Regions from separate parts of the Paenibacillus hexagrammi genome, predicted to be linked through region 3. Evidence: riboswitches for the same ligand, from Rfam matches in the RefSeq annotation. Region 3 holds a riboswitch; each other region holds the start of a gene.

Region 1 (7,284 bases), 490 kb from region 3:
TCCGATCCTTCATTTGATTCAAAATAAGCTGACTCTGCAAGACTATTTGCTGCTAGACGAATCCGTGATGCAGACGATGTTAACGTTCTGGAGCGGGGAGAAAGATGCAACACTGTCAGACCTGTGCAAACGCTTTTTAAACCGAAAGCTGTTCAAATACAGTACGTTTGAAGAGTTGGACCAAAAGGTGCTCGCCCGCATGGAGCATGTGATGAATGAGATGGGACTGGAGCCGGCCTCGTATCTGGAGATTGATTTTCCGACAGGACTTTCTTACGATGTGTACAGGCCTGGAGAGAGTGATGATAACTTTCCTATCCTCCTGCTGAATCATAAAGATCAACTGACGGAAATCACGCACAAGTCGGAAATCGTGCGCTCCATTAGCGGCATTCATCGAGGCAAACACCACATCTACTACCCTGAAGAGTTAGTGGAAGGCTTGAATACGAGAGAATACCAGGATGTATGGGCGCTGCTGGGCTCACAGGATTAACAGGGGCGCAACGAAGTCGAACGAGAATTTCATCATTCAAAGGAGTTTATCATGCTAACAGATTCACATACGCACTTAAATGCAGAGCAATTTAACGAAGACCGTGATGAGATGATTAGGCGTGCTTGGGATGCAGGGGTCACCCGTATGGTGAATGTCGGCTTCAACCGAGAGACGATTCCAACGTCCATTGAGCTAGCAGAACGCTATGATTTTATCTACTCGACGGTGGGGTGGCACCCTGTAGATGCCATTGATATGAAGCCTGGCGATCTGGAATGGATAGAGGAACTGTGCAAGCACGAGAAGGTAGTGGCGATCGGAGAGATCGGGTTGGATTACTACTGGGATACATCACCTAAGGATGTACAGCAGCGAGTGTTCAGGGAGCAAATTCAGCTGGCGCGGAAGCTCCATATGCCGATTGTCATACATAACCGTGATGCGCATCAAGATATCCTTCAAATTTTAAAAGAGGAAAAGGCGGCGGAAGTGGGGGGATCATGCATTGCTTCTCTGGCAGCTGGGAGACGGCCAAGCAATGCCTGGACATGAATTTTTACATTTCATTCGGGGGTCCCGTTACTTTCAAAAATGCGAAGCAGCCAAAGGAAGTGCTGGCTCAGGTTCCGCTCGATCGTCTTCTCATTGAGACGGATGCTCCCTATCTGACTCCGCATCCTTTCCGCGGCAAGCGCAATGAATCGGCCTATGTCCGGCTTGTTGCCGAAACAGCCGCGGAAATACGCGGACTAAGCTTGGAGGAACTTGCTGAAATTACAACGGGTAATGCAATTCGTTTATTAGGGCTCAAGTAGAGCGGTACGAAATTTTCGGCGCAGTACAACTCCGCAGATGAAGGTGATGATTATGACCACCGCAGCGGGGAGGAGCGCATAGACAACCGAAGACCTGATCAGAAGCGGGATCGACAGCAGACAGGTCTGGATGAGCAGTACAGTCCAGATCAACCAAGCTGTAGCTCCTGCTTTTTTCATACGATCTAAGGGGTACATGTCCAGCCAAAAGGTATATTGGTGCGCACGCTCAATGCCAGTCAGCTGAATCATCGACACAAGCACAATGATGATCAAAGCGATTGCTCGGGCCCACGGACTGGAGGCTGCGCATAAGATCACAATGCCGAGTCCGGTCATACGTAAGATGATGCCGAATAGCTCGGTGCGCAGCAGCGTCTTTGTAAAGAGATACAAGTATGCGGAATTCTGTCGAAATGGCAGCATCCGGGTAATTCCGCTAATCCAGCTGCGGCGCGAGATTTTCGTAGGAAGCTGAGGGACGTGGATGAACCAGTTGAAAAACAGATACAATTGTGCCTGCTGCTGCTTTTCTCTAGCGATCAGATAGTCCCATCCTATATAGTAGCGTAACGTTCTTCTTAAACAGATCAACCAGATGCCAAGCAGCAGCAAGGCTGCACAGCCGGCCCACATCAAATGGACTTGGAATTGAAGGATGACAATAGCAACGCTTCCGCCCCAGCGAAAAAGAATAAAAGCGTTTCTGCGATTTGCGTAGACAATACGGCTTTCATGCCAGCTGGCAAGCAGGTGTGCTAACTTCACGACGATCAACAGAAGCAGCATAAGAATGAAAGGCTGAGCAGCAGTACCCTCGCAGTGGTGATACAGAGGCCAAAGTGCTGCAATGGCGGCCAATAGCCACAAAGTTTGCAGGGCAAGGCTGTACAGAATCGAGTGTCGAAAATAGCTCCCCATCTGACTTTCCATACGCAGTAAGAACATTCTATCTGCATCTCTTAGAAGTGTACGAATTGGACTTGCCGATAGTGTAGGAACGAGCAGCAGCAGCACAATCCAGAGGTAAGGATAATTTGTCGGAAGCTGCTGTAATGTTTTTGCATAATAATAGGAAGCTACAATGACAAGAAATAACATGAAGCCGACAAAATTACTGCGGGCGGCATATAGCCAATAGCCCATCGTTTCTTTCATATAAAGGTGAAAACGCTGCCTCCATATATCCTCAACACTCATTCTCATGTCCTTCATAAAGAATCACCTTGGATAATGTGATAGAAAATGTCGTCTAATGACGCTTGCGCCAGGCCCGTTTGTGCTCGCAGTCCTTCTATATCGCCATGAGCTGCCATGCGCCCTCGATGCAATACGACAAAGTGGTCGCAATATTTTTCAATGGTAGACAAAATGTGCGATGAGATGAGGAAGCTGGCCCCTTTGTGCTTCATCCTCACCATTAATTCCAGCAGCGAGCGTATCGCAAGCGGGTCGAGGCCAAGAAAGGGCTCATCGATGATATACAGGTCTGGTTCGACCAAGAAAGCGTTCATGATCATAACCTTCTGCTTCATCCCCTTGGACAAATGTCGGGCGAAGCTTTTCAGCTTATCTGTCATGCGGAATTCCTCTAGAAGGATCTGGGATCGCTCCTGATACTGCTCGCGTGTCAGCCCATATGCCATTGCGGTTAATTCCAGATGCTCGGCAATGGTTAATTCCTCATAGAGCTCGGGACTCTCGGGTACATAAGCATAAGAAGAGCGATAAGAGATGGATTGCTCGTCCAGCGTGAGTCCTTTGATGCGAATAACGCCTTTTTGCGGCTGTAGCAGTCCAAGGATGTGTTTAATGGTCGTGCTTTTACCAGCCCCGTTAAGGCCGATTAGACCCACCATTTCACCCTGGCGAATCGAAAAAGTAAGTCCGTGAAGAACAGGCTTGCCTGGAAGATATCCTCCATACAAGGCTTCAAGTTGCAGAATGGGATTCATCGAATGGCCTTCCTTTTCAGCAAATTATTGGAACTTTTCACCCAGTTTTAACCACCACCATTATAAACAAATTCGCTTTTCGTGCCTAATTCCTAGGCTCATTTTGTGAAAATAAGCGTAAAGATGCGTTATATAGAGAAAAACGTATTAAAAGCCGTGATTTATTATTTAAAATGTCTATAATTATTGAATTCCGCGCTTTTTAGCAGGCGACTATCCCTTTACAGGTTGAGATTTACAGCGTAATATACTTTTCATAATAACTTAATAACCAATTTGCCAAATTTCCATTCGCTGAGTCCCATATAAGGGAACGGGGGAACCGCTGCCGGCAAGTCAGTGTTTACGTACAGGCTGATTTGCAAGCAGAATGATTATCAGGGGTGAATCCATTGTGACTGCATGATGCAGGAGCAGGGTAGGGCGACTCTCACGTCCGAATCCGTCAGCTAACCTCGTAAGCGTACCGAGAGAGGTAACGATTGTCGTGTCTAGTCATGTCTACACACATGTATACAAGACCACGGGAAGAGTCCTCTTTCCGCTGGTCTTTTCATTTTTTGGAGATATTTACATCAGGATGCTCATAGGATGAAAAGCGAGGGGGGTGGGACTACCGTTGGCAGCGCAGCGCGTTGTGTGCTGTTGTCGGGAGAACTCCGCTGTAGAGCTGGAGAGGAAGAGGTACGTTAAGTTAAATCACACAAATAACCTTAGTCGCGTCTAATAATCATGCGTAACACACGGGCGGCGAGGCTTTGAAGGAGGACCGAAGAAGTGGGCAACATCTCTTTAACCGAGACCCATGTAAGTCGATCATCCAGCATGTCCTTGGCACTGCGATGGAAGCATGAAAACTTGCGTTTGATCTTAAGTTTGGGTTTGATTTCAATCGCTATGACTTTCATGTTTTTGGTGTTGTTGTACGGTACGGCTACCAAGAGCGTATCCGTAGTTGTGAATGGACAAGAAACCGTTGTGCACACGAAGCAATGGGTCCTGCAACGCCTACTGGATGAACAAGCCATAAAGATAGGGGAGCACGATGAAATTTCTGCTGCGCTGAATACCAAAATCAAAGGCGGAGAGAAATTCGTTATCGAGCATGCTTCACCGATTCAGTTGACTGCTGATGGAAAGACCACCACTGTTTACACAACTGCAAGAACGGTTGAAAGTGCATTGCAGGATTTACATATTGCACTGGGAGACCTCGATAAAGTAACCCCTGAACCAACCGCATCACTGACATCCGGCGATGAGATTAAAGTCGTTCGGGTGAAAAAAGAAATCGAAGAAATGACGGAGCCGATCGCATTCGATACGGAAAAGAAGAATGATGCATCGATCTTGAAAGGTAAGGAGCAGGTCGTCCAGGAAGGTAAAGAGGGCGTTCTGTTGAAAAAGAAAGAGAAGACCTTCGAAGACGGCGTTCTTGTCTCCGAAGCGGTTGTCGATGAACAAGTCCAATCGGAAAGCGTCAATAAAATTGTCGCTATAGGAACCAAGAATCCGGTTGTTGTCTTATCGGCCTCTTCGCCGAGCGTGGATGAAATAGCCAAGAATGGCGTTAAATTCGGTTACAAGCAAATTCTCAAGAATGTGAAGCTTACTGCGTATTCAGCGGGAGTTGCATCTACTGGTAAATCCAAGGATAGCCCTGGTTATGGTAAGACCTATACAGGGACTACCGTAACGGAAGGCAGAACGATTGCCGTAGATCCCAAAGTGGTTCCGCTTGGCTGGTGGGTATACATTGAGGGCGTGGGCTTCCGTCGTGCTGAGGATATCGGCAGCGGCGTGAAGGGGCAGATGATCGACGTGTATTATGACGATGAGAGTCATGCCAATCGATTCGGGACGAAAAGCGGGTTTACCGTCTATATTATCGGACCGAAGAAACCAACGGAGAACTAGCACATCTAGGTGTAAATAAATATCTGCACGGGCAGAATGAAAATAAATAGGAATGATCCGGCTGTGCCGGCGAAAGAAGAGGGGCTCCCTCTTCTTTTTGTGCGTGTAGGGAAAGGAACGGCTGTATGATTAAGGAAGTTATTGTAGTTGAGGGCAAGGATGATACGGCTGCGATCCGGCGTGCGGTACAAGCAGACACCATCGAAACAGGAGGCTCCGCAATTGGAGCTGCTGTGCTCAAACGGATTGCGCTTGCGCAGGAGCGCAGGGGTGTCATTATCTTCACGGACCCCGATCATGCCGGTGAACGGATACGCAAGATTGTAGCTGCCAAGGTTCCTGGCTGCAAGCATGCTTTTATTTCACAAGAACAGGCGGAGTACAAAGGGGATATTGGCGTCGAGAATGCCTCCCCGGAGACGATACGCCACGCACTAAGCCATCTTCGTACAGAATATGAAGCTGCTGTCTCCATGGTGACATGGGAAGATTTGATAGATGCGGGTCTTATCGTCCATCCTGAAGCGGCTTCAAGGCGCTTGGAGGTAGGCAAGAAACTGGGGATAGGGTACTGTAACGGTAAGCAATTTTATAAACGCTGTGCCATGTTTCAAATCACTCGTGAGGAGTTTGAGGCGGCGGCAGAACTATTAGATAAATGAGGGTTGTAATCCATGAATACGAACAATAGGATCCTTTCTGAGGATGTCGCTACGCCGAGTAGAACCAAGGAAATTTTAAAGAAGCATGATTTGGTGTTGAAAAAGAGTCTAGGGCAAAATTTTCTGATCGATCAAAATATTCTCCATAAAATCGTATCCGCTGCGGATCTCGGACCCGGCAAGGGGGCGCTTGAGATTGGGCCCGGTATCGGCGCGTTGACTCAGCAGCTGGCTAAGCTCGCAGAGCGTGTGCTTGCTGTTGAAATTGATCAGCGTCTGCTGCCCATTCTGGCAGAGACGCTGGAGCCGTACCCCCATGCCTCAGTCGTGCATGGGGATGTGTTAAAGCTGGACCTGCCGGAGCTGTTCCGGCAGCACTTCGAGGGCAAGGTCGACGCCGTCAGCGTCGTCGCCAACTTGCCCTATTACATCACGACGCCGATCATCATGAAGCTTCTCGAAGAGAAGCTTCCGCTGGAGAATATCGTCGTGATGATTCAAAAAGAGGTGGCCGACCGCATGGCGGCCGCCCCCGGCTCCAAAGACTACGGCAGCCTGAGCATCGCCGTACAGTTCTACTGCGAGCCGGAGCTCGTCACGATCGTGCCTCGCACCGTCTTCGTTCCGCAGCCGAACGTCGATTCCGCCGTGATCCGGCTGCGTGTGCGCACGGCGCCGCCGGTGGACGTAGAGGACCCGGACTTCTTCTTCGAAGTCGTCCAATCGTCCTTCGTCCAGCGGCGCAAGACCCTTTACAATAACCTGGCTGCACGGTTCTTTACCAAAGAAACCAAGGCCGAGCTCGAAGGGCTTCTTCTCGGCATCAACATTGTGCCTTCGCGCCGCGGCGAGACGCTCAGTATGGAGGAATTCGCGCGCTTGACGTCGGCTCTCCGCGCGTACGGCTGTAAATAGCCAAATTTACCCGCACCAAATGCCCAGTCCCGCCATAGGATAGCCCTAGGAGGGGATTTGAGCGATGAGGCAAGGAGACTTTGTTACCCGTAAATCCTATGGCGGAGACGTCATCTTCAAGATTGAGCGCATTGAACGGCTGAAGGCTGATCTACGCGGTGTCGATTATCGGCTGATGGCGGATGCGCCGCTGTCGGATTTGGCGGCATCCCATGCAGCGGCTTCGGTCGATCATCCTCGATCAACCACGCCGCAAATGCTGGAAGCGTTGCGACGGATTGAGAAAGCAAGACAGCAGCTGCACGACAAGAATCAGTCGGCTCTATCACATAAGCTCGCCGCCGGATCCAGTTACTTTGAAGTGCCGGGTAAAGTTCTGCACGTAGATGGAGACCCGGCTTATTTGCGTAAGAGCATGCAGCTGTACGGTGAGCTTAGGGTCCCTGCTGAGGGGTTCTACATCCCGGAATCGCAGATGCCGGATGCCCTGTATCGGCTCCTGCCGCAAATCAAACCGGACA
Region 2 (7,284 bases), 1.4 Mb from region 3:
TAATTCTGTAAGATTCTTGGCGATGTTGGATTTTAGCATGCAGATTTCCTCCTTTGAATTAAATCTTATTTTTCCAACCAGATTAATTGGTTATTTAACCGTAACACGATGTGCCGCATTTTTACAAGCAATACAAAAAACTCCTTAATCTCACCACCCTTACTTACAAGGCGATAAGACCAGGAGTTCCATTTTGATCGGTCTAATGACTTAGAACAGCTTCTTACCCAGAACATGATCCAGCGGCACAAAACCAATGACCCGGCTATCCATACTGTTGTTGCGGTTATCTCCCATGACAAACACGTGGTCGGCGGGGACCGTCCAGGACTTCATCTTGTCATCTTTCATTTGCTCGTTGAGATAAGGCTCATCCAGAAGCTCCCCATTGCGATACACATGGTGATCCTTGTACTCAATCACATCTCCGGGCTTGCCTATCACACGTTTGATCCAAACATGCTGGTCGTCCGTTCGGGTAAACAAATTCAGAAGCGGACTATCCAGGAGGTCATTCTTAAAGGTCCGTTTCATATTGACGCGGCTGTCGATGATGACAATGTCACCGTAATCCGGCTCTGACGAAAAGGTATGCGGCAGCTTGGATACATAGACTCTTTGCTTATCATGAAGGGTTGGGTCCATGGAATGCCCCATCACCTTCGTTGACTGAAATACAAATACGCCCAAGAATACGACAAGGACGAAGGAGATGGCAATCGAACCGAACCAGCTCCATATTTGCTTCAATATATTCATTCGTTTGCTCCTCCTCTTACTTTTACTCGGCCAATCCATTCTTGAACGCATAAATAGCCGCTTGAGTACGATCTTCCACTCCCAGCTTGGCCAGTACATTGGTCACATGAAACTTAACCGTTTTGACACCGATAAATAATTCATCCGCCAGTTCTTGGTTAGATTTCCCTTTTGCAATTAATCGCAGTACTTCCATTTCCCGTTCTGTAAGCTCTTCATGCGGAGCGCTCGCCGGCTTCGGCTGGCGAAAACGGTTCATAATCTTAGAGGCCACCTGAGATTCCAGAATCGATTGGCCGTTAGCAGCCGCGCGAATAGCTTGTGCGATTTCTGAAGCCCGCGACGTCTTCAATAAATAGCTGAATGCGCCCGCTTCGATAACCGGGTACATTTTTTCATCGTCAAGAAAGCTGGTTAGTACAATCACCTTGCACTCCGGATACAGCTGCAGCAGCTTGCGTGTTGTCTCAATGCCATCCATACCCTCCATGACCAGGTCCATAAGAACCACATCCGGCTTGTACTCCTGTGCCAGACGTATGCCATCCTGTCCATTGCTGGCCTCTCCGACAACCTCGATTCCATCTTCAGTGCCAAGCACTGCGGCCAGCCCGATTCTCACCATCTCATGATCATCTACAAGAAGTACTTTAATATTCGATTCCATGATTCGATACTCCTCTCCTTGCACCTGTCTCCCAGCACTTCCCATAGGGGAATTATCTGCTCACAAATTATGGCTCCTGCCCAATTAGCGGAACCCGGATTTCGATCCTCGTTCCCCGCTCGGGCGCTGTAATGATATGTAAATGCCCGCCAATCTCATTCACGCGTTCTTTCATCGAGACAATACCATAGGACGCATGCTTCTTAGCATCCAAATCAAACCCTACGCCGTCATCGCGAATGGACAAACGTATACCATCTGGGCGATGCAGGAGCTTGACCTCCAGCTTGTTCGCCTTGGAGTGCCGCAGCGCATTAGACAGCGCCTCCTGCACGATACGAAACAGGTGATCCTCGATCCCCTTGGGCAGCCGAATTTCATCGTCCATATCCCATGAAATCTCCATCGGAACCTTGGCCGCTAATTCACGCAGCAGCTCAACAAGGCCTTCGGACAAGCGCTTTCCTTCCAGATGCACCGGCCGTAAATGAAGCAGCAGGGCTCTCATCTCGGATTGAGCAACTGAAGCCATTTCTTCGATAAGATGAATTTGCCGCTGAGCTTTGCTGAAATCCTTATCCAGCGTCCGCCCCACTGCCGTAGCCGTCATAGATATGGCAAACAATTGCTGACTAACCGCGTCATGCAGCTCTCTAGCCAATCTTTGGCGTTCTTCAATGACCGCCGATAGCCTCGCCTTCTCAGCAAGCTCCGCATTATCATTAGAGAGCCGCTGGAGGGAAGTAACCTGTTCCTCCCATTTCTTCATCACTCGACCCAGCTGCTCGCCGAGTCTACCGATTTCGTCTTCACCGTGCTCAAAGCCACCGCGGCTAAAGGTTCCCTTTTCCAGCTGGATCATCGTCTCCATAAGAGGCTCCAGCCTGCGGGTGACACGATTGCTGCTCCAGAAGCCGTAGACGGCTCCGATGACTAGCACTGACCCAACTACCAGGAAGCTGATCTGCACACCTTCCTGCCAGGTGCGGAATGGAACGATCATATTACGAGAGCTGAGAAAATATAAAACTGCTCCTAAAATGATCAGACTGAAAAGAATGGATTCCCCCATGCTGCGCCATATCATATTCGTTAACTTTCTTTTATAGCCGTCCAAGCACGGTCCTCCTTCTCCAGCCTGGTCCGGATCCCCGGATCAACTTACAAAATTTTAATGTCCACATCTCCTACGATGTAAGAGACAACTAGTTTCACTCGATGGTCCGCCCACTCATAATTACTGGACTCCCAGATAAGCTTGTTCAACACACCAGCTTCTTTTTCCCGTCCTGCTGCTATTTGACCCATTATCACAGATGAGGTGACGGAAATACCTATATCTTCAGGTACGATAATATCAACATCGCCAATGACGCCTTGAAGAATGAGCGTCGTTTCTTTTTTCTCGAGGATCGCGAGAGATAGGTCAATATAAGTTTCACCGATGACGTACCAAATGCTGCTATTACGCAGAATCCACGGCTCTCGTCCCAATCTCATGCTGTCGATAATTTTATGCTTCTGGTTGTACGATTCGTCTTTAGGGAATTGCTTGGATCGAATAAAATAAAGTCCCAACAAAATCAAAACAATGGAAATGACGATGGACAGATGGTTGGCAAATAAGATGACAATTCCCGCACCGATCAGCACATAGCCTTTTCGTTCTCTTCGCGATCTGATTCGATGAATACCCAATAGAACGAGGAGAATCGCAAGAATGGGAAAAAAGCCGACCGTATGATCCAGAAGTAAAAAAAGACCGGCCCCGATCAGCAGCAGCGCTGTATTCCGGCTTCGGTTAGGTTTCGTATCTTCTCCCATGTTGCACCTCCTCTGGCTGCTCGATTATAAGATAGGCTGTACACATTGTGGTAAAAAGCCGCTGTGACCGCATTATTCTAGCATACCATAAGAATCTGCGCCCTCCAAGATGAAAAGACGCGACCAGCGCTGCTCTCCGCGCACAGCCCTGCCCCATTTTGGGTGCGACTTGGAGGCGCGTAAGTTGCATGGCGAGCGCTAGCGTGTGGCGCATAGGGCGCATACTCACGTGCGCGCGGCTGCGCCGAGGGCGGACTCGCGGGCTGCGCGGCTGCGCCGAGGACGCGGACTCGCGGGCTGCACGGCTGCGCCGAGGGCGCGGACTCGTGGGCTGCACGGCTGCGCCGAGGGCGGACTCGCGGGCTGCGCGGCTGCGCCAAGGGCGCGGACTCGCGGGCTGCACGGCTGCGCCGAGGGGCGCACATGCTCGTGCTGCGTGGCTGCGCCAAGGGCGCGGACTCGCGGGCTGCGCGGCTGCGCCGAGGACGCGGACTCGCGGGCTGCACGGCTGCGCCGAGGGCGCACTCGCGGGCTGCGCGGCTGCGCCAAGGGCGCACATGCTCGTGCTGTGCGGCACGCTACTTCCGGGAGCGCGCCCGCCCTTCACAGCCGCTGAAGCGGCTGTGCTGCCACTCCTCCCGGAGTCTGCCGCGCACGGCGCGCAGCTCCTCCCGCAAGTTGCAGCTCGCCTCCTTCAGCGTCTCGCGCGACAGCACGGCCGCTTCACGCAGGCCGTGCCAAGCCTCGCGGCCGAGCTCGCGGCCCGCGTGTTCCAGCTCGCGCAGCGCTTCGCGCGAGCCTGCGTCATCATGCGGCCCTGCGCCCCGCGGCCGCATATTGCCTGCAGCGGCGCGAAGCCGCTGCAGCTCCTCTGCTAGTGCCAGGATATCATCCTGGCACTTCCTGTACTGCGCGCGGAGGTCTTCGCGCGCAGCCTCCAGGCGCAGCTTCTCCTGCAGCGCACGCCGCGCCAGGTCCTCGTCGCCAGCTCGCATCGCAAGCTCGGCCTGCTCCGTGCGGAGCTCAGCAAGCTCCTCCGCGTCAACACATTGCAGCCGCAGCTCAACAGCTCGCTGCAGCGCTTCATGATAGCGCTGCTCTGCTGCTTCTATTTCCGATATAGAAAAACCGTATCCGGTCCCCATCTGCCCAACCCGCTTCATACCCATTGTCAATTCCGCCCCTTTACATTCCGAATCTTATGCTTCTATCGTAATCCAAACACTTCACTCTCAAAACGGACTCCCGACTGTATTTCATACTGGACTTAAGTCCAGGTTCCGCCGCACACTTCCACATTTTGGCCGTTGTTGGCCTATAGCCACGATGATAATATAATTGGAGCCGAGTCCGGAGCTCCTCATGCGCCGGTACGGGGGACGATATACTTGGGGTGAATGTGTGCTGTTTCAGAGGCAAACTAGGGAGAACCTTCTTCCCGAACCCGTCAACTAACCTCGGAGGCTTCACTAGAAGGAGGAATCCAATTGAATATTGCTTTAAAAGGGCTGGCTAGCCTAGCTGTGTCTATGACCGTATTGGCAGGAGGCTTATTTTCCCCGCTTCATGCGAATGCAGCCGAGATGGAAGTGAAAGTGCAGGTCAACGATGACCTTGTACAATTTCCGGATGCACAGCCTTTTTTGGACAACAACCATTTTACGCAAGTACCGGTTCGCTTCGTTACAGAGAAGCTTGGATATGCGCTCCATTGGGAAAAAGATGGAGATAAGATCAAAGTGACTTTAAATAATGAGAAACACACGATAACGTTGATCTCAGGGGAAAAAGAAGCAGTCATTGACAATACGCCGGTAGAAATGGACACACACGCCGAATTTCAAGAGGGCCGTGTCTATGTTCCTCTCCGATTCATATCAGAGGCATCCGATGTGCCCGTGCAGTGGGATGCTAGCAGCAATTTAGCTATTTTAAACAAAGACGGCAACCAGCACTCCCCGGATTACCAGGAATTCGAGGCAACCGCTTATTCAGCCGATCCTGCCGAGAACGGCGGCTACGCGGCGTTTGATTTTATGGGCAATCCACTCATGCTGGGAACTGTGGCTGTAGATCCTTCTGTTATCCCGCTGGGTTCCAAGCTGTATATCGAAGGGTACTCATTTGACGGGCTTCCTGCTGGCGGTATGTATGCTTATGCTACGGATACAGGTGGTTCTGTAAAAGGCAACCATCTAGACATCTTTATACCCGCCTCCAAAGAATCGTTAAAGCAATTCGGCATTCAAAAAATTAAAGTGTATAAGTTATCCGAATAAGGACATCTAACGAAAACTAAGCTGGTTGCTGAACAAGGAATGACTATTCCTTACAGCATTCCGGCTTTTTTTCATGTTCCTCACAAATATTGCCTCGGCTTCATGGCGAATAGGTTGGAGAAAAGGGTCAAAGACTATCTCCAAAGGAGGTAACGACCCATGGCTAAGCTCCATCGTAAACTGCTCGTTGCCGCTCAGCTTGCCGCTTCCTTAACCCTCATGACAGGAGCTGTTCCTGTTCCGCAAACTCAGGTAGTTTCAAAAGTTCAGACCACTCAAAAGCTGGTCGCCCTCACGTTTGACGACGGTCCGAATCCCGTCTATACGCCGCAGGTTCTGGATGTACTCAAGCAGTACGATGCGAAAGCAACTTTTTTTGTGTTGGGGAAAAGAGTCCAGATGTACCCTCAAATCGCGATCCGCGAAGTCAATGAGGGGCATGAAATCGCCAACCACACCTACGACCATCATTTTCTGCGGCATGTCTCTCCTAATAAGCTTAAGGAGGAAATCGAACAGACGCAGGATATTATTTTTGATATCACCGAGCAAGTTCCTCACGTGTTTCGCCCTCCCGGCGGTTACTACGATCAATCATTGATTGAACTGGCCAAACAGGATCGTTTTACAGTTGTCATGTGGTCCTGGTATCAAGATACGAAGGATTGGAAGAAGCCCGGTGTTGATAAAATCGTCAGCTCCGTCCTAACTCATATTCATAACGGAGACATTATCCTGTTTCATGATCTGCAGGGCGATTGCTCCCAAACCGTTGAAGCATTAAAGATTCTACTGCCAGAGCTCAAAAAACAAGGCTATCAATTTCTAACGGTCACCGATCTGATAGCAAAAATGAACAAGTAAAGGAAACCTCATAATGAAAGATTTGATAAAGTCAATAACGCTCATGCTGGGATTATTGCTATTCGGTGCTCCTCCTCTTTCCCTTACGGCATCAGAGATCACGCCCCAGGCAGAAGTGTTCCAACCATCCACCGAAAAAGTGATCGCCCGGTTTCCTTGTACGGAACAGGTCCGCGATGAGACCGCTGCGTGGATCGCTTCCATCACGGAACTATATGGACAACCGGAAATTCCAGAACCCAAAGACGGCCTTGTGGTCCACATCCCACTACAGCCGTCTTTACAAGTATCAAATGAATGGCTTCATGAGTCCATTCAGGATTTGTATGTGCTGGTCCCCGGCCCACGGGACAAGCAGCTTCCTCTACTGCTTGCCATTACGGAACAGGGAAGGCCCTATGTCTTCCATTTCAGCTGTCCTATCCAGCCTTTTTCTAAAGAGTCACCACCTAACTCGCGGCGGCTAACTTTTCCCAAGACTTGCTGCAAGCACCGGTTTACCTCTCGGCTTGTCTCCATAGGCATCCGGCTCCAAGGTAATGGCAATTTGATCGTAGCTGCTGGGCTCCATCGTAAAATATAAACCGCCTGTCCCGTCATGGCTCATGAACGTGCCTGCATTGACGACGACATCCTTACCTTTTAAAAGCCATACCTGAAAGGCCTCATTACCTTTGAGCTCGGGGAGCTTTTCCGCTTGAACAAGCAGGTGCGTCCCCTTGGTATCAATGACGATGGTGGCAAGCCCCTTGGCAACAATATCCGCAGCCGTACTGTTGAGGGATACGACACTGCCGGTTCTCGCTCCCTCCGCAGGCTGGTTAAGCGCAACTAGCTGAGCTTTCAAGTATGTATTTTGCTCCTTCAAATCGTAGCTGTACACGCCTAGGA
Region 3 (7,284 bases):
GCCGCTGACGACGATTCGCGCTTCGCTGCAGGGCGTCGTCGACGGTGTCGTCGAGCCGCAGGATTCGCGCGAGTTCATTGAAGTCTCGCTGGCCGAGACGAAGCGGCTCAGCAAGCTGGTGGACGACCTGCTTCAGCTGTCGTCCTTCGATGAGAAGCGGGTCACGCTGAACGTGTCCGAGACTGATCTGGTCCAGCTGTCCAGGGAGGTCGTGACCGGGCTGACCATGAAGGCGAAGGCGAAGCAAATCGAGCTGAATGTGGAACTGGCAGAGGGACCCGTGCTCTTATCTGTTGATACGGACCGGATCAAGCAAGTGCTACTTAATCTGCTCGATAATGCGATCAATCATATCCCGGAGGGGTCGTCCGCAGGAATCCGATTCCGCTATCTCAAGCAAGATTGCTGGATGGAGGTGTGGGATAGCGGACCAGGAATTCCTTTGGATAAACTCCCTCATCTCTTTGACAGATTTTATAAAGCGGATGAGAGCCGCAACCGGACGGGGGCGGGTCTCGGTTTAGCCATTTGCAAGAGCATTGTGGAAGCCCACGGGGGCTTCATACGGGTAACCTCTGCGGCTACTAAGGGCACGGTATTTTCGATTTATTTACCGCCGGCTCCGAAGTCAAACTTATGACATATTTATCCGCTATGATAGGTGTCGTAAGGAAAAACAATTATCGCAGAGGAGTGTTGGTTGATGAAGTACAAAAAAGTTCTAGGAATTGCTATTGCCGGTGCCATTCTGGCTGCTCTGCCGACAGCGGCATTTGCCGAAACGACACAAGCGGATGCAGCGGCTTCCGCAAGTTCAGGGTTCCATCCTTTCAAGCAAATTCTTCTCGATAGAGCCGAGGCGCTCGGTATCGACACAACAGGTCTAAGCAATGAGCAGATCAAGGCGGCTATCAAACAGTCTCTTGAAACCGGAAAATTGGACCGCTTGCAGGCAGCTGCGTCCAAGCTGGGCATTAGCACAGATGGAAAAACGGCAGAACAGCTTAAAACAGACATTCAGGCTGCAGTTCTGGCGAAGCTGCAAGCCAAAGCCGAGAAGCTGGGAATCAGCACGGAAGGCAAAACAGCGAAGGAGATCAAGGAAGCATTGAAATCCGCTGTAACGAGCAAGCTCCAAGAAAAAGCAGACAAATTAGGCATCAGCACCGAAGGCAAGTCTGCAAAGGAAATCAAAGATGCGATTAAAGCGGCAGAGCTGGATAAGCAGAAAGAACGTGCAGCTAAGCTAGGGATTCAAACAGACGGACTCACAGCCAAGCAAATTCACGAGGCCATCAAATCGGCATTGGAGCAAAAGAAATCTGACGCGTTGAACAAACGCGCCGAGAAGCTCGGCATCAGCACGGAAGGTAAAACGCAGGAGCAAGTTTTGACAGAGGTCGAAGCTGCGTTGAAAGCTAAGTGGCAGGCGAAAGCGGATAAGAACGCTGCAGTGGAATAAGGGGTAACACGCGTAAGGACTGCGAAGTAATATGCAGGTAACATAGAAAACAAGCCGTGGGCGATTGGCAGCCTGCGGCTTGTTTGTGTATGAGCTTGGCATTTGGAGCGATAGTAGAGTTGAATTTCTTCATCGAAGGGATTTTAATGGCATGTATCCCATTTGGGATATTTTAGGAATAGCAAACTTGAAATAAGATGTTACAGAAAGATACTCTTTTACACCCGAGGGGCCCTGGGTTTGGAATATCTTAAAAAAGAAATTGAGGTGTAAGATAAAATGAACAGTTTTGAAGTTATTTCTCATGAAGAGCTAACATCAATCAATGGCGGTTTTAGTATTTGGTACGCTTCCATGGGGGCGTTATTAACGGTAGCAACAGTAGCTGCTGTGGTAGTAGCAGTCGCAGACCCTGAGCCTGTCACCAAAGTAGGGGCGGTAGCAGGCGCATTCAGTACAGGGGCAACAGCCGTTGACCAATGGGAAAAAGCATTCAGAAACTAAACAAAAAGGGGTTAAGAACAATGAATTCATTTCGTATTGAAGAACTAAGTCAAGGCGACCTTGAACAGATTAACGGAGGCTTTAGCTTTGGCTCATTTGCTGCCGGAGTTGCCTGCTTAGCAGGTGCGGTTGCCTGCGATGTGGCCGCTATGGCCACAGCACCTACAGTTGTAGCTCCGGCTGCACTGATCGTAGGAGGCGCCGCCCTACATACAGCAGGGATTGGAATGATTGCGCACTCATTTGTAGAATAAGATCATAAAGGCATGTATGAAACTTCAGGTCACTCGAATAGAGTGGCTTGAAGTTTATTTTCATAAATCCTTCAGCGGGTTACAATGAACTTATTACGAGGGAAGAGAGGAGTAAAGGGATGCTTGTTTTGCATATACTCGAGGTGATCATCTTTACTTCACTACTGGCGGTAGCACCCATTCTCTATACGAAGTTTAATTTGAATCGTCATTATTGGGTCATTATTGTTTTCTTCGTAGGAATAGCGGTTATAAGCAGATTGGTACTTACTGCCAATTGGGCAGTTCCATTCGCAATCGCACTGCCCATCATCTTATTTACCAACTTGAAGCGGCAAAAGAAATAAGGATTTGTTTACCGAGATTCACTAATTCCTTCCTGCGACAATAATCTATACATATAGACGAATGTTCAAGGAGGGAGAAGGATGACGAAGACTAGAAGGAGCAAATCCGCTAAGAACAGCAGGCTTACGGTGTCAGCCTTGCAGAAAGCCGCGAGGCTGATGCTGCCTTTTTACAGGAGAGTAGTGCTGAGTAAAACATTTGCAGACCGGTGGGCCAAAGCAGTTCGGAAAGCTGACGTAGCGGAGATGGACCGCATGCTGCAGTCCGTGATCGGCAAGGTGCCGCTGGCCTCGCTATCATCGAATGCCATCGGTTACTTTATCAGCTTTCCGCTAAGCAGTCCCATATATCCGATAACGAATGCGACATCGATTCGTCCAGGTCAGGTGCAGTTCACCTTTAGCAGCCCGATCCACCGTGCGATTGCAAAAGCCGTCTTCCCGCTATATTGGGAAATCGCCTCGAATACACCCTTTGCCGCTCTCATCGTGCAGGCGATCCACCGCAAGAACAAGGCGTTTTTGAACCGCCTGATCCGAAGTGTAGTGCCATCTAGAAGGCTTGTTAAGCTGGAGTTCGAACCCTCGGGTCTGGCACTGGGCTTCAAATATCCTGCAAGCAAGTATATCTACTACAACGAAGTGTTTCTGGAGTTGGATCTTTAGAGGCTTGGAAATACAAAATGAGGAATCGTTATCGGTTCCGAGAAGGCTGCCATGCGCCGGACCATTGTATCGCAGTTTTTCAATATCCATAAAACTGTCCAGATGTCAGTGCCATGCTTCGATTACATATCGGAGGGTGGCTTTTTAATTGTCATTTTACATTTATTTGAATCAAGCGTAAAATTCTATCCATTAATTAAATATCATATCTAACGCTGAATCCTTAGGGAACGGGGGAACCGAATTGCGTAACCGATAAGACTCGGGATACTGCATGGGGTGAATCCTTAGGTTTGTTTGTAAGAATAAAGGAAGGGCAATCTCACTGTCCGAATCCGTCAGCTAACCTCGTAAGCGTAGTTTGAGAGAGGATGGTCACCATGATCAATGAACATTGACTACGGAGAGTCGTGTGCCTCTGTGGTTTTTTATTTATACTTGCATTCTTTCTATGTTAAGTAAAACAACGAATATGGGAGATGATGTGTGATGCTTAAAGAAGAAGCACAAAAATTAATGGGTGAACATCGGGATGTAGGCAAATTTGTAATGCATATTGCTGAAAGAATAAACGATAAAGAACAAAGTCATTATGAGGAGGTTGCTCTGGCTCGAATAGCCGGGGATAAAGAAATAACAGGGGAATATGAAGCAGGATTTCGAAAGGGACTCGAATTATCACGTAAAGCGATTTTGGAGGTTTTGGAGGATACCATTGATGACCAGAACCACAAAGGCGATAAAAGATACAAGTCTCATTTTAAAGACGGTATCGAATAGATCCCTCATCGGCTAGATTGATTTCCTTCATTTTATAGACCAAATCGCTATCATACATTCATAAATTGAATCTAATCCATTATGAAAAAATGGAGCGCCGCGATTTGCGGGCTCCGTTTTCTAATTAACTATGGATTAGCCTAGAAGCTGGACCCCGTTGTCCGGCTTTTTGCTGCTAAGCGATGAAACAGCTGAACGGCTGTGTGAAGAAGCCAGCCCATGCTGCTCACGGCCATGACGTCGAAGGTGACATTGAATAAAAATAAATGCTTGCCTAAATCGGCTTCGCCATCGCCCAGCAAAGGAATCATAAGCGCAAATAGGCCGACTGCGCCGATTAGAAAGAAGATCTCAATGAATGTCTTCTCAGAAGCAAGCTTGGCCCGGACATATTGAATGAACGCGATCAGGTAATAGGCAAGATAAAAGCTAACGACAAACCATAGATGGTTCGGCATATAGGTGTGTTTGAATTCGCTCCAGAGGCTGAAACGATAAGATAAGGCGCCGTACGGCTGGCCCTCCGACTTCTCGAAATTGCCAAGGTAATAAGGACGAATGCTCATGCTGTTCACTGCAGCCTGCTCTAATTTACTTACCCATCTTGCTGGATGACGAAGATAAAAGAGCATCACATCTTTATGTGAAATGTTATCGTAAAAAGCGCTCTGGAGCCTTGGATCTGTCTGTTTGATCGCGGTATCGTCTTGAAAAAAGTTCGTTCCTGCCAGCACCGCAAGTTCGTCGGACAGCCCTAACTCGTGTAGATCGGTTGTCACGTGCAGAGAGTCTTTGAGGATGCCGAAGAATACGGTTTGGTACAGATTGATGTGCTTGAGCTCCTTGGGAGCGGCCAGATACACGCCTGCCGAAAGCACCAGCAAAGAAGCGGATAAGGAGAGAACCCTCCGTCGCCAAACCCTGCCTTCTTGGAGCGGCAAAAAGCGCAGTCCGAGAAGAGCGAATGCGGCCCCGATCGGTACATTTTGGATTTTCGAGCAAGCCAGAAATCCAGCAGCGATAAAATAGAACACAAGCAGCGTCAAAGACGGCGAGGGGTGCCTCACAATCACAAAGGCCAAGCTAAGCGTCAGCAGGAAAAATACGAGAGATACGGGCTCGCCGAAGAACGAGTTAAAGTAAGCCAAGTAAGCAGTGTCGAAAAAAACGAACAGAATCAAGAGCGACAAAACCGCCGTCGTAAAACCGGAAGCAACAGGTCTATATTTGAAAAACACATAGATAGCCGTAAGCATGACAAGGCTGTAAATGGCCGACAATACATGAATGTCGAACACTTCACGGCTTAGCATTCTCCCGATCAGAGAGGCTAGGACAACAAGTACGATTTGTGAGGAGAAATACCCTCCAAATTGAAAGCTTCCGTATCCATATGTGGAGTGGGCATAGCCATAATATTGATCGTGTGCCGTCTCACCTACATGTAAGAAATCAATGCCTCCTGCTCCCATTACTCTTAAAAAGTCCCCGTTATTGGCAACACCGATAAACGGCTTCGTAAATAACATCTCAAACAAAACACCGGCAGCGATAAGAACAACCACCCATTCAAGCCGAACCTTCATTTTCAAACCTACATTCTCCTTCCATACGCATATCCAGCGAATATGCAGCTTGCTAAACCGCTAACGTTACTTGCCCCCTTTTCGGCGTCGATACCAGCTCATGAGGGAAAGTCCCAAAGCAGCTGATACCATAGCTGTCTGCATATACCAACGATGATCGATCATCATGCTGGACTCCCAAGGAAACTTCATTTACGAAACAGCTCCCTTTCTACGTATTTTATTCCTAAATATGGTAATTAGCAATGTGGTGGCAGGGAGGACGAGAAACAAGGGAACCCACAAGTTCATAGGAAGCGCTTTTGTTCCGGCTTTCAGATGTTCGGCAAAATAACTGGCCATGGTCATGGCCATAGTGAAGAAGCTGCTGCGCAGGTCCATATCACAGGGGTGTAGCTCTTGGTCTGCAGCAGCTCGCGGATACATAGGACTGCCGTTAGCAAATGAACGGATAGCTTTATAAAAGCTGTGCACATAAAATACAGCGCTCCCAGAGCATCGAGATTTTCGAGAAAATCTGCGATTCGGGACAGCTTGAGAATGGTGAAAGCCGGAAAGATCATTTCCTGAAAAAGACGCTCGCCTAACGCGGTCACGGCCAGAATATCGAATAAGACGATAAACATGGCAGCGAATAATGTTGCACCTATGCTGATCAGCCCAAGTCTGGATTCTTTCTTCATCAAATGCCAGAGGACAGCGATTTCGATCGTTTCCCCGTAGGTTTGTGTAATACCAAGCGGCCAAACACTGGACAAGACCTTGCCGAAGCCCTGTCCTAGTACGGGTCTTACGTAGCTAAGGTGCAAGCTGCCCGAGACCCACAGCAGCAGCGCTTCAAGCAATATAAAAACCAGCAGCACCGGCAGCAGAATGCCGGCCATACGAAAAAGTACCTGCGCGCCTGCATCCAGCAAATAAATGACGACCAGCATAAAAGCGAGCAAAAAGAACCAAGGAGGCGTGGCTGGGAGCAGCGTCAGAGGGAGCAAAAATTTAAGATCGCAGATGACCCGTGCTCCATCATAAAGAAACAGGAGAGGGTACAGCCAAGCGATCGGCGTTCCTGCCCAGATGCCGAAGTTACGGGTAAACCAAGAGACCAGAGAGGAGTGACCGTTCAGCTTGGTTAGGAGGGCATAGCCGCAAATCAAGCCGGCTCCGAGCAGAGAGGAAAGCGCGGCAGCAACCCAGGCGTCTCGTCCGGCATCGGAAGCAAAGCCGAATATAACCGTTGTGCCAAATTGATAGAGCACGATGAGTGAAAATAATTGATAGGCGGATATCACGTTCCCGGATGCTCCTTCCAGTTTTGATCTTTGCCCACTAAGCCGGTTTGAGTAATAGTCACTTTGGCTTTGATCACGATTTTTGCCTCAGGGAATTTTTCATTCCATTGTGAGGCATACTGCTGATTCCAAACAGCCGGATATTCACGATAGAAGGCTTGGCCAAGGCCGAAAATATCCGATTTTAACTCCTTTTGTACTTTGTCACAGACCAGTTGTATCCGCTTCTCGATCATCTGAGCGAATATGGTATTAAACGTATCGATATGTTCGGCCAGATTAAGATCGGACGTATTTTCGGATACATTCAGCTTAGCATGGACATCGATCACAAATTGAGGAACGTTCTGGACCAGCATGGGCTTGATTTTGCTCGGGCTTCAATGATTTCGGCGC
Region 4 (7,284 bases), 1.6 Mb from region 3:
GCACGTGTCGCTGTTCCCTTATTATGGAGACGAGTACAACGACTTCATGTCCTACGTGACGCAGGTATACAGCGATAACCCGGCGCTGCCTAAGGAGATCTTCCTGCCTGGCATGCCGGACACAGCAGGCACACCGGACATAGTGCAGGCAGAACCGAATGTTGCGTCGCCAACTTTCATAAGTACTGAGGCAGAGCCGACTGCAGTGGTTCCAGCTTCCGCAAGTGGCGACGCAGAGCCGACTGCAGTGGTTCCAGCTTCCGCAAGTGGCGACGCAGAGCCGACTGCAATGGTTCCATCCTCCGCAAGTGCCGACACGGAGCCGACTACAGTGGTGCCTACCTTCGCAAGTATGGGGACAGACCCGAGTGCAGTGGCACCGGCCTCTGCAAGTACGGACGCAGAAACCGCCAATCTCGCTGCCGGTGCAGCCGCAAGCTCGACAAGCGCTTCCGCATCTTCGAATGAAGCTGAAGAGAAGGAGGTGCGCGACGCGCTTGAATCGTGGCTCAAGGTGAAGGTTCATTTTCCGCAGCGCGGTCTCAAGAAGCAGATGGTTGATATGGCCAGAGACAACGCCCGAATGGCGCTTGAGGAGAAATTTAGATTGCTTGAGCGTGATGAGAACAGGTCTGTCAAGGCTGTTGAAAACCTTGGAGGGATGCTGGGTACCGGGATCATACGCCGCATCGAGGCCTTCGATAATTCCAACATTCAAGGGACGAACCCGGTGTCCGCTATGGTTGTCTTTGTAAACGGTAAACCGGACCGCAAGGAATACAGAAAGTATAAGGTGAAGACGGTACAAGGACCGGACGACTACGAAACCATGCGGGAAGTTATCCGCCGTCGTTATGAGCGTGTACTTAAAGAGAACCTTACCATGCCGGACCTTATCGTAGTGGACGGCGGCAAGGGCCAAATATCTGCTGCCATCGACGTGCTGGAAAATGAGCTTGGTTTATTCATTCCGGTCTGCGGTCTAGTGAAAGACGCGAAGCATAAGACAGCGCAGCTGATGATGGGGGATCCTGCTGAAGTGGTGCCGCTGGCGCGGGACAGCCAGGAATTCTACTTGCTTCAGCGCATTCAGGATGAAGTCCATCGCTTCGCCATTACATTCCACAGGGAAACAAGGGCCAAGTCGATGGTCGTCTCCCAACTCGATTCCATTCCCGGTATCGGCGAGAAGCGGCGCAAGGCTCTCTTAAAGCATTTCGGCTCGGTTCGCAAAATAAAAGAGGCTCAAGTCGAAGACTTTAAGCCTCTGGGCATTGGTGAAAAGCTGGCGCGCGACATTCTTCAAGCACTGCAAGGTGAAACAGCAACGGCTCCCCAAGAATAAGGGGAGCCGCCTTTTTACGTCAATGAACGAATAGGGCTTCGTGGACACGTTTTACGGTGCAGCCAGGCGATGACAAGCCCAGCAAGTGCCGGAAGCAGGACATAGAAGATACCGGTGAGCACATCGCTCGGTTTCCCCAGCGAGAACAGCGAAAGGCCCATCAAAATGCTGTCCATGCTCGCATGCGCGAACAGGGAGGTCAGGAAGCCGTACTTGAGAAACACATACCCAAGAATCATGCCGATGACGGTCACTTCAATCAAGCGGGTATATACAGGGTAGATCGGATATTGCGTGTGGCTGGCCGCCCAAATGATACTTGGAATCAGAACGGCAATAAAGTTGTTGCGAAGCAGCTTCTTAAAGAGCAGGATCCCCAGCACGCGATATGCTGCTTCTTCCGAGATCGCTGCGGCCCAGGCCATAAGCGGGAAGAGCTTGGGCTCGAGCTGATTCAGCACAGAGTCTGTAGGATCGTTCACGGCCCACACATCGAAATTTGCTTCACCGGCAAAGAAGAGAACCTGCTGGACGCCTAGAATGAATAAGGCAATCAAGTAGCCCCGCCCCATGCCGGAGCTGACCTCCGAACCGAAAGAGGAATCCTTCCATGTGGACCAGATATGCGTTTTCCCGGAAATCTCCCATAGCTTGCTTCCTGCAGTAAGCGAGATATAGACGGACAACCCCAGCAGCATCGTCACCACATTCATAAACAGCGTGCTCAATAGCGTTGCCAATCCACCGTTTTCATAGCCCGCCATCGCTTTAAAAGCAGGATACATATTGATATTGTTGGCGATATAAATGGTGGTAAAAAGGATCGTCAGCAGCAGGCCTCTGCGAAATTCCATCTGTTTGCGGTATTTTACCGCGTACACGACAGCCGCAATGGACATGAGAAATGTAAATCCCATACTAATCCAAGTCATGATCGATGCGGAACGGTCTTGCTGATCCAACCAAGCCTGGTGCTCCGGGGGAATGCTAAATTGTACAGTGCTTCCAATGATCGCTTGATCATCAAAATCAAGCTGAAGCCGAAGCTTCGAGCTCCCGATCGCATCCGACTGCTTCTCATATAGATAGGTGTTTGCATTGGAGGCTGTCGGGTTCTCTGAGCTAGAATCGTCTACAGCTACAAAATCATCGGGGTTAAATCCGAGCCGCGTCATTTCCTGCCGGGACAGCAGATCAGCTCTTTGCCGGCTGATGGGTGCGCTGCGAAGGGCCTTGGTGTCGGTCTCTTTCCAGCCGAAAATATGCGCATTCGTGTAGTTCACTTCTACCTGGAACTGCCGCTTGGTCTCAGGTTCCAAGACTGTAACTTGATAGTAATCGATGGGAAATCGTTCACCGTACTTGAGACTGTAAGCCTCGACGATATGCTCTTTCTGGAGATAGCCGCTTCGTGTCTTTTTCGATTGGTACACGACGAAGGTCTTTGTGCTTGAGATCGTAATTCCGTATCTGTCTTGAATAAATTGCGCTGCTGCTTCTGCAGCCTGCTGCTTTGCGATGGTCGGATTCTCACTCGGTGCCGCTTCGTCGGACTGCAGACCGGACCACATATTAATCCCGAAGTAAAGCACGATTCCTATGCAGGCGAGGATCAATAGCGGACGGTTCAGCTTCAGTCGGTTCATGTACAGGGCTCAACCCCTTTATGGTTCATTTTTATAAACGGATAAAATAAAAGTATCACAGATGAAAAAGAAAGCCAATTCTTTCAAAATAAAACGCAATCGCGGGCAAATGCTTGATTTCGAGTTGTAAAACCCTCCTTAGCTCCTCAGAAACGAGCGATTCCTCCTTATATAACCTCAAAAGCCCGAAAACCAACTTTGTGCGGATGCCAAAAGAGATATATAATTCATATCAATTGAATAAAAAGCCGAATTTCTTGTTGAAAACGGGGGAACCATGTAATTGGGGTGAATTTTGCTAAGACTTTTCATGTTACAGCAAATAGGGTGACCGCGCGCATCCGAATCCGTCAGCTAACCTCGTAGGCTTTACGTCAGGAACCATAGCGATAAGGCATTGGATTTCCAGTGTCTTTTTTGCGTGTGTACAGGGGGATTTATGAAAAAGTTAACGATCTGGCGGCTCACGCCTCCACAAATTCTGGTGCTTGGCTTTGCAATCATCATTTTGTTGGGAACAGGGCTTCTCTCTTTGCCGATTGCCTCAGTTACTGGCGAATCCGTGCATTTTCTTGACGCCTTTTTCACGGCAACGTCAGCTACTTGCGTAACCGGGCTCGTAGTCGTCGATACCGGCTCGACTTACACCATGTTCGGTCAAATTGTCATTATAACCTTGATCCAGATTGGCGGGCTCGGTTTTATGACCATGGCCACCTTGTTCGCCTTTGTCCTACGTAAGAAAATTACGCTGAAGGAAAGGCTTTTATTACAAGAGGCTTTTAACCAAGGCAGCATGGAAGGTATCGTGCGCTTGATCCGCAAGGTCATCATTTATTCTCTTGGTATTGAAGCCATTGCAGCTGTTATTTTTACAATTCGCTGGTCCTTTGATATGGATCTACCTAAGGCTATATATTTTGGAATTTGGCATTCGATTTCGATGTTCAATAATGCCGGATTTGATCTTTTCGGAACGGTTGATGCTCCATTTGCTTCCTTTACCGCTTATGCTGATGATTTTGTAGTGAATGTGGTAGCTATGGTGACTGTGGTGCTCGGCGGCTTGGGATTTATCGTCATGTCGGATTTACTGGAGTATCGCAAGACGAGAAAGCTTTCGCTTCATTCTAAGGTTGTTTTGATTATGAACGGGCTTCTCATCCTGCTTGGAGCCATCGTGATTTTTACGTTTGAATATTCGAACACGATGACGCTTGAGCCTTTGAACTTTGGCGGAAAAATTCTTTCATCCTTCTTCCAGTCCGTAGCTCCTAGAACTGCCGGACCGAATACGATTGACATCGGCTCTATGCGGCAGGCTACTCAGTTCTTCATGGTGATTCTCATGTTTATCGGTGCTTCACCTGGCTCAACGGGGGCGGGATTAAGACGACGACGTTTGCCATTCTGATCGCGGCGATCATTACGATGATCCGAGGCAAGGAAGATATTGTGATTTTCCGTTTTCGTTTGGCGAAGGACCGCATTCTTAAAGCGATTACGCTGACGATGATTGCCTTGATTGTCGTTATCTTCGTGGCCATGCTGCTGTCAACAACGGAGGATGCGCAATTTTTGAAAATTTTGTTTGAAGTGACCTCTGCGTTCAGCACGGTGGGACTATCAATGGGACTTACTCCGTCGCTTACGGTGTTTGGCAAAATCATGATTATCTTGATCATGTTCGCCGGCCGACTGGGACTGCTTACATTGGCATTCGCCTTACAACCGAAGCAAGAGAAGGAATTGTATAGATACCCAGAGGGTAAAATCACGATTGGATAGGGGAACATAGAAATGAAGAAGAATCAATATGCCGTCATCGGTCTTGGCCGGTTTGGATCGAGTTTATCCAAGGAGCTGATTAAGCTTGGGTATGAGGTTCTTGGCATCGACAAGGACGAGGAAGCAGTTGATGAGATGAGCTCGGAGCTCACACACACCGTTGTGGCGGACTCAACGGACGAGGAGGTTCTCAAATCTCTGGGCGTGCGTAATTTTGACTGTGCGGTTGTAGCGATAGGTGACGATATCCAAGCGAGCATTTTAACGGCGATTGTCCTCAAGGATTTAGGTGTGAAAATGGTGGTCGCCAAAGCCCTATCGGAACTTCACGGGAAGGTACTGAATAAGATCGGGGTAGATCGCGTAATTTATCCGGAACGGGATATGGGCATTCGCGTCGCCCACCAGTTGGTTTCGCCTAATTTGCTGGATTACATAGAACTGTCTAAGGATTACACCATTGTAGAGCTCTCGGTGCCCAAGCGTCTTTGCGGGTTATCGATTAAGGAGCTAGACCCACGGGCTAAATACGGCTGCAGCGTTGTGGCGATTAATAAGAAGAACGGGGTCATCATCGCACCAATGGCTACCGATGTAGTGAATGAGAAAGACGTCATGGTGATTATTGGCACGAATGATCAGATCGAAGAGTTTGAACATGAAGTAATCCGTTAGAGCTTCAGCGCTAGCAATCATCTTCATAGACCGGGTTTTGGACAGAGATGCCGAACCGGTCTTTTTCTGTGTTAACAAAAAACTAACATTTTTACTTGTTGGCAGGATGATTTCTATTGTATATTAAGATTACATAAAGTATTTCGACACTTTTCTACCATCATAGACAGACAATTGAAGGCTTACCTGACGATTTCCTCATACTTTTCTAACAAATGAATGATGAGCAGAGGTGGGCGTACATGGATAAGGTGCTTGTAATTGAAGATGATGTAATGGTTGGCGACATGGTCTCCATGTATTTGGGGGAAGAAGGCTTCCGGGTAATGAGAAAGGGAAATGGCGAAGAAGGGCTGCATGCTATCGCTTCGTTTGAACCGGATGTGATTCTGTTGGATTTGATGCTGCCGGATATGGATGGTCTTGAATTATGCAAGCAGGTGCGGGAAACTTCGATGGTGCCGATCATGATCGTGTCTATGAAAAACAAAGTAGTAGAACGTGTAAGCGCTTTAACGGTGGGGGCGGACGATTTTCTTAGTAAACCGTTCAGTATGCACGAGATGAGTGCTAGAGTGCAGGCGCTGCTGCGGAGAGCGAAGATTTACCAGGCCCGTGTACAGGAAGCGTCGATGGAGGAAGCAGAATTTCACCAAGAGGTGCGTAGTACGGAAATATCCGATACTATGATAAGTCTGGATGCCGACTCCAGGTCCATGTGGGTCAAGGGAGGGTTGGTTAATACCACTTACTCCGAATTTGAGATTATGAGATGCTTTGTGAATCACCCGGGACGGGTGTTCAGCAGAGAGGACTTGATCAACACCGTCAGGGGCTTTGACTCTTTTGTCACGGACCGGGCAATCGACGTGCATATCGCGAACTTACGGAAGAAGGTTGAGGAAAATCCAAAGCAGCCCAAGCGGATCCGAACTGTTTGGGGGGTTGGATACAAATTCATACTTTGAGATAACCATAAAGAACCTCTTTATGCTGGTTGGCTAGTTTTTCGGCCAAGAGCGTGAAGAGGTTTATTTGTTTGATTCCTCGAAATAGCGAGTTGCTTTTTGTACGAAATTCATGGCTACTGCGTTCGATTCCGCCTCATCAGTATAGATCAGGGATGTTGTCCGTTTCGTCTCCTCGAGCTCGGTCAAGTTGCGCAGCATGAGCTGGTTGTTCGGAATGAGATCCTCCCGTAAATAAGAGCGGGGCAGCAAAGTTGCGGTTTTGCAGGTGGATACCAAGCGCAGTATTGCTTCAAAGGAGTCGATCTCCATCTGAACCTCTGGAAATACAGCAAAGCGGTGAAACAGCTCGTCCATGAGAACGCGGTACCAGGTTCCTTTGGAAAAAAGGATCATGGGCAGCTCGTGTAAGTCAGTTACAGATAAAGCAGGCCGGTCAATATAAGCATGCCCGAGAGGCAGCACCAGACAGAGATGATCGTCAAACAAAGGCTCGCAATGAAGTCCCGCTGCGTGGATCTGCGAGGCGACCAGCCCTATGTCCACCCTCTTTTCTTTGACCATGGTAACGACTTCGTGCGTTTTCCCGGTCAGCAGCTTGATATCCGTAAGAGGATGCTCTTGGATAAAGTAAGTGATTAAATCAGGAAGCGTTGCCTGCAGCGTGGTCAAGCTGGCCCCGATGGTAAGGGATGCATGGCTGCCCGCGGCTTTGTAGGCCTGAATGGCCTGCATGAATTTGCGCTCCAGATGACGCAGTTCAATGGCATGGTCATAGCAGATCTGGCCGACTTTCGTGAGCTCCAGTCTTTTGCCTTTGCGGATAAAGAGCTCGACTCCAAGCTCCTCCTCCAGCTTCATG

What was found. Region 3 has a riboswitch for cyclic di-AMP ahead of L0M14_RS29180 (hypothetical protein). Riboswitches for the same ligand answer to the same signal wherever they lie in the genome.
Region 1: linked by a shared signal. The riboswitch ahead of L0M14_RS26895 (resuscitation-promoting factor) and the one ahead of L0M14_RS29180 (hypothetical protein) in region 3 are both predicted to bind cyclic di-AMP.
Region 2: linked by a shared signal. The riboswitch ahead of L0M14_RS22395 (stalk domain-containing protein) and the one ahead of L0M14_RS29180 (hypothetical protein) in region 3 are both predicted to bind cyclic di-AMP.
Region 4: linked by a shared signal. The riboswitch ahead of L0M14_RS21445 (TrkH family potassium uptake protein) and the one ahead of L0M14_RS29180 (hypothetical protein) in region 3 are both predicted to bind cyclic di-AMP.

What each region holds. Positions count from the first base shown of each region.
Region 1 is NZ_CP090978.1:5,862,000-5,869,283, reverse strand. It holds gene L0M14_RS26915 (HD domain-containing protein) at 1-496, shown strand, start outside; partial or broken gene L0M14_RS26910 (TatD family hydrolase) at 548-1,314, shown strand; gene L0M14_RS26905 (ABC transporter permease) at 1,300-2,529, opposite strand; gene L0M14_RS26900 (ABC transporter ATP-binding protein) at 2,526-3,269, opposite strand; cyclic di-AMP (ydaO/yuaA leader) riboswitch at 3,552-3,749, shown strand; gene L0M14_RS26895 (resuscitation-promoting factor) at 4,047-5,186, shown strand; gene rnmV (ribonuclease M5) at 5,312-5,848, shown strand; gene rsmA (16S rRNA (adenine(1518)-N(6)/adenine(1519)-N(6))-dimethyltransferase RsmA) at 5,861-6,763, shown strand; gene yabG (sporulation peptidase YabG) at 6,828-7,284, shown strand, end outside.
Region 2 is NZ_CP090978.1:4,945,086-4,952,369, forward strand. It holds gene cysK (cysteine synthase A) at 1-39, opposite strand, end outside; gene lepB (signal peptidase I) at 211-759, opposite strand; gene L0M14_RS22375 (response regulator transcription factor) at 782-1,426, opposite strand; gene L0M14_RS22380 (sensor histidine kinase) at 1,494-2,543, opposite strand; gene liaF (cell wall-active antibiotics response protein LiaF) at 2,588-3,250, opposite strand; gene L0M14_RS22390 (PspA/IM30 family protein) at 3,829-4,419, opposite strand; cyclic di-AMP (ydaO/yuaA leader) riboswitch at 4,583-4,731, shown strand; gene L0M14_RS22395 (stalk domain-containing protein) at 4,738-5,529, shown strand; gene L0M14_RS22400 (polysaccharide deacetylase family protein) at 5,689-6,393, shown strand; gene L0M14_RS22405 (anti-sigma factor) at 6,857-7,284, opposite strand, start outside.
Region 3 is NZ_CP090978.1:6,347,929-6,355,212, forward strand. It holds gene L0M14_RS29150 (sensor histidine kinase) at 1-640, shown strand, start outside; gene L0M14_RS29155 (hypothetical protein) at 704-1,462, shown strand; gene L0M14_RS29160 (Blp family class II bacteriocin) at 1,742-1,966, shown strand; gene L0M14_RS29165 (hypothetical protein) at 1,987-2,220, shown strand; gene L0M14_RS29170 (hypothetical protein) at 2,340-2,567, shown strand; gene L0M14_RS29175 (hypothetical protein) at 2,649-3,233, shown strand; cyclic di-AMP (ydaO/yuaA leader) riboswitch at 3,437-3,606, shown strand; gene L0M14_RS29180 (hypothetical protein) at 3,723-4,013, shown strand; gene wsfD (glycan biosynthesis hexose transferase WsfD) at 4,154-5,599, opposite strand; gene L0M14_RS31280 (hypothetical protein) at 5,666-5,791, opposite strand; gene L0M14_RS29190 (GerAB/ArcD/ProY family transporter) at 5,944-6,888, opposite strand; partial or broken gene L0M14_RS29195 (Ger(x)C family spore germination protein) at 6,885-7,284, opposite strand, start outside.
Region 4 is NZ_CP090978.1:4,755,614-4,762,897, reverse strand. It holds gene uvrC (excinuclease ABC subunit UvrC) at 1-1,345, shown strand, start outside; gene L0M14_RS21450 (CPBP family glutamic-type intramembrane protease) at 1,360-2,991, opposite strand; cyclic di-AMP (ydaO/yuaA leader) riboswitch at 3,228-3,375, shown strand; partial or broken gene L0M14_RS21445 (TrkH family potassium uptake protein) at 3,431-4,779, shown strand; gene L0M14_RS21440 (potassium channel family protein) at 4,792-5,454, shown strand; gene L0M14_RS21435 (response regulator transcription factor) at 5,697-6,422, shown strand; gene L0M14_RS21430 (LysR family transcriptional regulator) at 6,486-7,284, opposite strand, start outside.